3 regions of the Streptomyces sp. CA-106110 genome follow, and region 2 is predicted to be linked to each of the others. Evidence: riboswitches for the same ligand, from Rfam matches in the RefSeq annotation. Region 2 holds a riboswitch; each other region holds the start of a gene.
What was found. Region 2 has a riboswitch for S-adenosylmethionine ahead of ACQEXA_RS39620 (aminotransferase class V-fold PLP-dependent enzyme). Riboswitches for the same ligand answer to the same signal wherever they lie in the genome.

Region 1: another riboswitch for S-adenosylmethionine. It lies ahead of thrC (threonine synthase); the one in region 2 lies ahead of ACQEXA_RS39620 (aminotransferase class V-fold PLP-dependent enzyme).
Region 3: another riboswitch for S-adenosylmethionine. It lies ahead of ACQEXA_RS45240 (amino acid ABC transporter permease); the one in region 2 lies ahead of ACQEXA_RS39620 (aminotransferase class V-fold PLP-dependent enzyme).

What each region holds. Positions count from the first base shown of each region.
Region 1 covers NZ_JBNJNB010000001.1:6,698,879-6,701,135, forward strand. Annotated here, with positions in the region: gene ACQEXA_RS30925 (glucosyl-3-phosphoglycerate synthase) at 1-493, opposite strand, end outside; SAM riboswitch class I at 713-869, shown strand; gene thrC (threonine synthase) at 888-2,168, shown strand; gene ACQEXA_RS30935 (MoaD/ThiS family protein) at 2,211-2,257, shown strand, end outside.
Region 2 covers NZ_JBNJNB010000001.1:8,586,117-8,588,373, reverse strand. Annotated here, with positions in the region: gene ACQEXA_RS39620 (aminotransferase class V-fold PLP-dependent enzyme) at 1-1,020, opposite strand, end outside; SAM riboswitch class IV at 1,214-1,330, opposite strand; gene trpD (anthranilate phosphoribosyltransferase) at 1,960-2,257, opposite strand, start outside.
Region 3 covers NZ_JBNJNB010000001.1:9,792,385-9,794,641, forward strand. Annotated here, with positions in the region: gene ACQEXA_RS45235 (glutathione S-transferase C-terminal domain-containing protein) at 1-499, shown strand, start outside; SAM riboswitch class IV at 587-697, shown strand; gene ACQEXA_RS45240 (amino acid ABC transporter permease) at 1,066-2,106, shown strand; gene ACQEXA_RS45245 (amino acid ABC transporter ATP-binding protein) at 2,103-2,257, shown strand, end outside.

The DNA.
Region 1 (2,257 bases), 1.9 Mb from region 2:
TGGCGCCGAGCGGCCGGTCGTACATCGCCTTCACCAGGTCCACGCCGGGGTCGGTGAGCAGCGGGCCCACGATTCCGGAGACGAACTCCGAGGAGAACTCCCTCAGGTCCGCGTCGATGAAGCAGACGATGTCGCCACGGGTGACGAGCAGGGACCGCCACAGCACCTCGCCCTTGCCGGGCACGGCCGGGATCCGCGGCAGGATCGCGTCGCGGTGCACCACCTTCGCGCAGGCCGCCGCGGCGACCTCGGAGGTGCGGTCGGTGGAGCCCGAGTCGACGACGACGATCTCGTCGACGAGCGGGACCTTCTGCATGAGGTCGTGGCGGATGGCGGCGACGATGTCGCCGACCGTCTCCTCCTCGTTGAGCGCGGGCAGCACCACACTGACCGTTGAGCCGGACGAGCGTTTCGCGGCCAGGATCTGGTGGAGCGGGCGATCGGCGACGGACCAGGAGCGGGTGCTCAGCCAGCGCTCTACTTCTTCCAGCACAGTCTGCGGCTCCTCACGTTCGTACGGCGGTGGTCGGCAGAAGAGATCGGAAGTGATCCCCGAGTGGGACTCGCATGGGGTGCGGGTGGTGATCCGTCCATCTCGCGGTTCGGACGACTCTCTCAACTGTCCTGGCCTTCGGTTACAGTCTTGAACAACGCCGGTGACCATCGCATGTCGGGGGTCGCCGTCGCTCACCACGGTGAAACAACCGCATACCGCTCATCCAGAGGGGCAGAGGGACACGGCCCGATGAAGCCCCGGCAACCCTCCAGTCGGTTCTCGTAGATCGCTCCTGATCGTCTTCGCGAGGCTCCCGACTAGGGAAGGTGCCAAATCCGTCTCACGGCGAGATGCGTCGTGAGGAAGATGAGGAGAAAGGGCCTCGCCTGACATGGCTGTGCAGACAGTTGCAAGCACCACCGACTCCGTGAATCTCGGTCCCGCCGCGGCTCTCTCGTGTCGTGAGTGCGGCCACCGGGTGCCCCTCGGCCCGGTCTTCGCCTGCGAGGAGTGTTTCGGCCCGCTGGAGATCGCGTACGACTTCTCGGGCTACGACACCGAGGAACTGCGTAAGCGCATCGAGGCCGGCCCCGCCAACATCTGGCGTTACGCGCCGCTGCTGCCGGTCCCGGCGGACGTCGCCGGCAAGCCGAACCTCAACCCGGGCTGGACCAAGCTCGTCAAGGCGGACAACCTGGCGCGCGAGTTGGGCGTCACCGGCGGGTTGTATGTGAAGGACGACTCCGGCAACCCCACGCACTCCTTCAAGGACCGTGTGGTCGCCCAGGCGCTGGAGGCGGCGCGCGCCTTCGGCTTCACCACGCTCTCCTGCTCCTCGACCGGCAACCTCGCGGGCGCGGTCGGCGCCGCGGCGGCCCGTGCCGGCTTCCGCTCCTGCGTCTTCATCCCGCACGACCTGGAGCAGGGCAAGATCGTCATGGCCGCGATCTACGGCGGCGACCTCGTCGGCATCGAGGGCAACTACGACGACGTGAACCGCTTCTGCTCCGAGCTGATCGGCGACCCGGCCGGCGAGGGCTGGGGCTTCGTCAACGTCAACCTCCGTCCGTACTACGCGGAGGGGTCCAAGACCCTGGCGTACGAGATCGCCGAGCAGCTCGGCTGGCGGCTGCCCGACCAGATCGTGGTCCCGATCGCCTCCGGCTCGCAGCTGACGAAGATCGACAAGGGGCTGCAGGAACTGATCAAGCTGGGGCTCGTGGAGGACACGCCCTACAAGATCTTCGGTGCGCAGGCAGAGGGCTGCTCGCCGGTGTCGGTCGCCTTCAAGGCGGGCCAGGACGTCGTACGGCCGCAGAAGCCGAAGACGATCGCCAAGTCGCTGGCCATCGGCAACCCGGCCGACGGCCCGTACGTCCTCGACATCGCGCGCCGCACGGGCGGTGCGGTGGAGGACGTGACGGATGATCAGATCGTCGATGCCATCAAGCTGCTCGCCCGTACGGAGGGCATCTTCGCCGAGACGGCCGGTGGCGTGACCGTCGGTGTCACGCGCAAGCTCATCGAGAGCGGTGTCCTCGATCCGGCGAAGACGACGGTCGTCCTCAACACCGGCGACGGTCTCAAGACGCTGGACGCGGTGGCCGGCACCGGGCTCACCGCCACGATCCGCCCGAACCTGGACTCCTTCCGCGCGGCCGGGCTCGTCTGAGCGCCCGTCCCGCCGGCCGTACCCCACCGGAGGTCACACCCCATGAGCGTCACCGTCCGCATCCCGACCATCCTGCGCCCCTACACCGG
Region 2 (2,257 bases):
CGAGTCGTCGCCGAAGAGGGAGAGCACCTTGACCTCCGGGACCCCGGCCAGCCCTTCCCGGACCTTCCCGATCAGGTACTGCTCACGGGCGACGAGGGCGTCGAAACCGGCCTCGGTGAGGGCCTTGCAGGCCGAGGCGATGGAGTAGGCGCCGATGACATTGGGCGAGCCCGCCTCGTGCCGTGCGGCGCTCTCATGCCACTCCACGTCCACTCCCCCGTCGGTGCGCCGGGTGACCTTGCGGCTGGCGCCTCCGCCCGCGAGGTAGGGCTCGGCCGCGCGCAGCCAGTCGGCGCGGCCGGCCAGGACTCCGGAACCGAACGGCGCGTACAGCTTGTGCCCGGAGAACGCGATCCAGTCGACGTCCAGGTCCTTGACCGACACCGGGTGGTGCGGGGCCAGCTGGGCGGCGTCCAGCACGATACGGGCGCCGTGCGCATGGGCGGCCGCCGCGAGCTCGCGCACCGGCCACAGCTCGCCGGTGACGTTCGAGGCGCCGGTGACACAGACCAGGGCCGGGCCGTGGGGATCGCGGTCCGCGAGGGCGCGCTCCAGGGTCGCGACGGCCTGCTGCGGAGTGCGCGGGGCGTCCAGGCAGGTGACACGCGCACCCCGCCAGGGCAGCAGGGAGGCGTGGTGTTCCGTCTCGAAGACGAAGACCTGGCAGTCGGCCGGAAGGGTGGCGGCGAGGAGGTTGAGCGAGTCGGTGGTGGACCGGGTGAAGATCACCTCGTCCTCTTCGCGGCAGTCGAGGAACGCGGCGACGGTCCGGCGGGCGTTCTCGAACAGGTCGGTGGACAGCTGCGAGAGGTACCCGGCACCGCGGTGGACGCTGCCGTAGTACGGGGCGTAGGCCGCCACGTCGTCCCAGACACGCTGGAGTGCCGGGGCGCTGGCCGCGTAGTCGAGCGCGGCGTAGGTGACCTCTCCGCCCGTGACGAGCGGGACAGTGACATCCCGGCCCAGAACGGGCAGCGGGGCACAAACGGACGGGTCGGCGGCAAGGGTGGAGACGGACATGGGTGCACTCCCGTGTAAGCAGGTGGGATCGCCGTGCCGGACGGCGCGCACGACGGCGCACGGCTGCGTCAGCGGCACGGGAAAAGGTGAAAAGGGGTGAAAGGGGATGCGGAGGCGGGGCTCTGCGGCCCTATCGCATTCGCTTGCTCACGGAAGGCTCCCTCGAACGACCAGGACCCCTGGTGACGCGAGGGGTCCGCGCTTGCCGCAGACCTCGCTGCCCACGGCCTGGTCCTCACCCGGGGCACCCCGCCACGGACGGAGGGTTGCCGGACAGCCGGCCGGGGCCGAATGGCTGTCGCTCATGACCTGCACAGGACGCTACGGGACGTGATCGCCCAGCCGCAACTTCTGTCCGGATGCCGGGATGCACACAGGGTTGCGAAGGGCCGGTAGGGAGAGGGGGCCGCGCGCACGGCTGTGGAGGCCGGGGACGCGCGCACGGCTGCGGAAGCCGGACCGCAGACCGCGACCCACGCACCGCCACGAAGGCCGGACCGCAGACCGCGACCTACACACGGCCACGAAGACCGCACCGGAGACGGGGACGCGAACACGGCCAGGAAGGTCGGACCGCAGACCGCGATCCACACACGCCTACGACGGCCGGACGGCAGACCACGACCTACGCACGGCCACGACAGTCGGACCGCCGACAGCGACCCGCACACCACCACCAAGGCCGCACCGGAGACGGGGACGCGCGCGGTTACAAAGGCCGATTCGCAGACCGCGACCCGCACGCCGCCACGAAGGCCCATCCACAGCCGGGGATGCGCGCACGGCCGCGAAGGCGCCGGAGTGCCGGATGGCCGGCCCGCCGAGCCGGAGATGCCTGGTGGGCCCCACCGGCCCTGAGCCGGTGGGGCACCCCTGTCAGACACACCCGGAACAGCTTGGAGCGGAGCCGAGGAGCCCGCGCCCCGGGCCCCGCGGGCATCAGGCGTGGGTCGCCGCCACCCAGTGGTCCAGCGTCCGCTTGGCGGCCCCTGAGTCGATGGACTCCACGGCCTTCTCCATCCCGGCCCGGATCTGCTCCGCCAGCGACCCGGAACCCGGCTCCAGCGCCACCAGCGCCGCCGCCGAGTTCAGCAGTACAGCGTCCCGTACCGGGCCCGTCTCACCGGTCAGCACCCGTCGCGCCACATCGGCGTTGTAAGAGGCGTCGGCACCGCGCAGCGCCTCCACCGGGACCAGGTCGATCCCCACGTCCCGGGGGTCGAAGGCCTCCTCGGTG
Region 3 (2,257 bases), 1.2 Mb from region 2:
CGGCCGCGATGCGCTGTACCCGCAGGGCGCCGACGCGGAGCTCGAGGGTGTGCGCCGCCTGTGCGAGCAGGGCCTCGAGGCGGCCGCACAGCGCGCCGGTCGCGCCGACGCCGGTGCGGAGGAGCGGGCCGCCGCGCTCACCTCGCTGCTGTGCACCCTGCGGGCGCTGGAGGGCCGGCTGGAACGTCAGGAATACGTGCTGGGCGATCAACTCACCGCCGCCGACGTTGAGTTGTGGGTGAGCCTGGTGCAACTGGACACCGTGCACCGCTGGCACCTGGACGCAGGTGCGGTGCACCGCATCGCCGGCCACCCGCATCTGTGGGCCTATGCCCGCCGGCTGGCCGCCCGTCCGGCCTTCGGCCCGCACCTCGACCTCGACGGCATCGCCCGCCGGCACCACGCGCGCTGTCGTGGTCTCGAGGCCGCGGGGGCGGCGGTGCAGATCCTCGACTGGGCCGCGTACGTGCCCGACAGCGCACCGGTACGGGCCAGTTGACGGTGTGTCCGTCCGTAGGCCGATGTATCACCTGATGGACGCACATTGACATCGGTTCCGGGGCCTGACTTACTTACGGCTCAGAACGGTCATGAGCGTCAGCGACAAGCCCTGGCTTGCTGACCGGCAACCCTCGCGCCGCGGTGGGGTGCCCCAGGTGACGACCGGACCGGGATGACGTTTCGGTAAGCGCGAGGCCCAAGGGGCCAGGACAGCGACAGGTGGCGGACATGTACGCAGCTTCCAGGACGGCCGCACGCCGTCCTCAGTGCTGCGTACAGCCGCACGCACAGTTGCTCGTCGCCAACCGGGCCGTCGACCTTCTGCGCGTCAGCAGCGCACTGTGTACCGCACCGGGCCGCGCCCGCTGTCGGGGCTGACGACTTCCACCAGCCCCGCCTCCGTGACGAACACCGCTTGAGCGGTGTGCCGTTGTCCGCCCACCCCCCGGTTCCGTGCGACCCCGTGCGCTGCCCCGCTCCGCAGAGCGATCCCCGCCCTGCCGGCCTGTCGTGGCCACGCACCGCCGCCGCGGTCCCCGGGTGTCCGACTTGCCGGAGCCCTCCATGACTGAACCCCCAGGCACAGCCGTGTCCGTCGACGCCCTGCCGATGGCCGAAGCCACCGCCGACGCCACGCCCACCGCTCCAGCCCACCCGGTCCGCGACCCCTCGCCGGACGCTTCCGGCCGACCGCTCACCGCCCAGCAGGTACAGCCCCTGCGCCGCCCCGGCCGCTGGATCGCCACGGCCGTGGTGCTGGTCGTGGTGGCCCAGTTCGTCCACGGCCTGGTCTCGAACCCCTTCTACCAGTGGGACCGGTTCGCCTACTGGTTCCTGCGCCCCACCATCGTCGACGGACTGCTGATCACTCTCGAAGTCGCCGCGCTCAGCGCCGTGGCCGGCCTGCTCGGCGGGATCGTCCTGGCGCTCGCGCGGCTCTCCCGGAGCCCCGTGCTGCGCGCCGTCAGCTGGACCTACGTATGGGCGTTGCGGTCCGTACCCCTGATCGTCGTGCTGATCTTCCTGTACAACTTCAGCGCGCTGTACCGGACGCTGAGCATCGGGGTGCCCTTCGGCCCTGCCTTCCTCACCTTCGACGAGTCCAGGCTGGCCACCGACATGGCCGTCGCCGTGGTCGGCCTGAGCCTCAACGAGGCCGCGTACGCGGCGGAGGTCGTCCGGGGCGGCATCCTCTCCGTCGACCAGGGCCAGCACGAAGCCGCCGCCGCCCTCGGCCTGCCCAGGGGCCACCAGTTCAGGAAAATCGTCTTCCCGCAGGCCCTCAGGTCCATCACCCCGAACTACGTCAACCAGCTGATCGGGCTGATCAAGAGCACCTCGCTGGTGTTCTACGTCTCGCTGCTCGATCTGTTCGGCTCGGCGCAGACCATGGGCAGTACCTACCCCGGCGACATCGTGCCGCTGCTGCTGGTCGTCACCGTCTGGTACCTGATCCTCACGAGCATCGTGTCCGTCGTCCAGTTCTACGTCGAGCGGCACTACGCCCGGGGCGCCACCCGCACCCTGCCGCCGACCCCGTTGCAGAGGCTCCGCACCGGTCTGCGTGAGCTGCGGGAACGTGCGCGCAGAGAGGCCGCCGTATGACCACCCAGACGCTCGAGACGCACTCCGCCGCGGTCGAGGTGCACGATGTGCACAAGTGGTACGGCGCCCACCGGGTGCTGGACGGCATCGAGTTGACGGTACGTCCGGGCGAGGTGACCGTGGTCCTCGGACCCTCCGGCTCGGGCAAGTC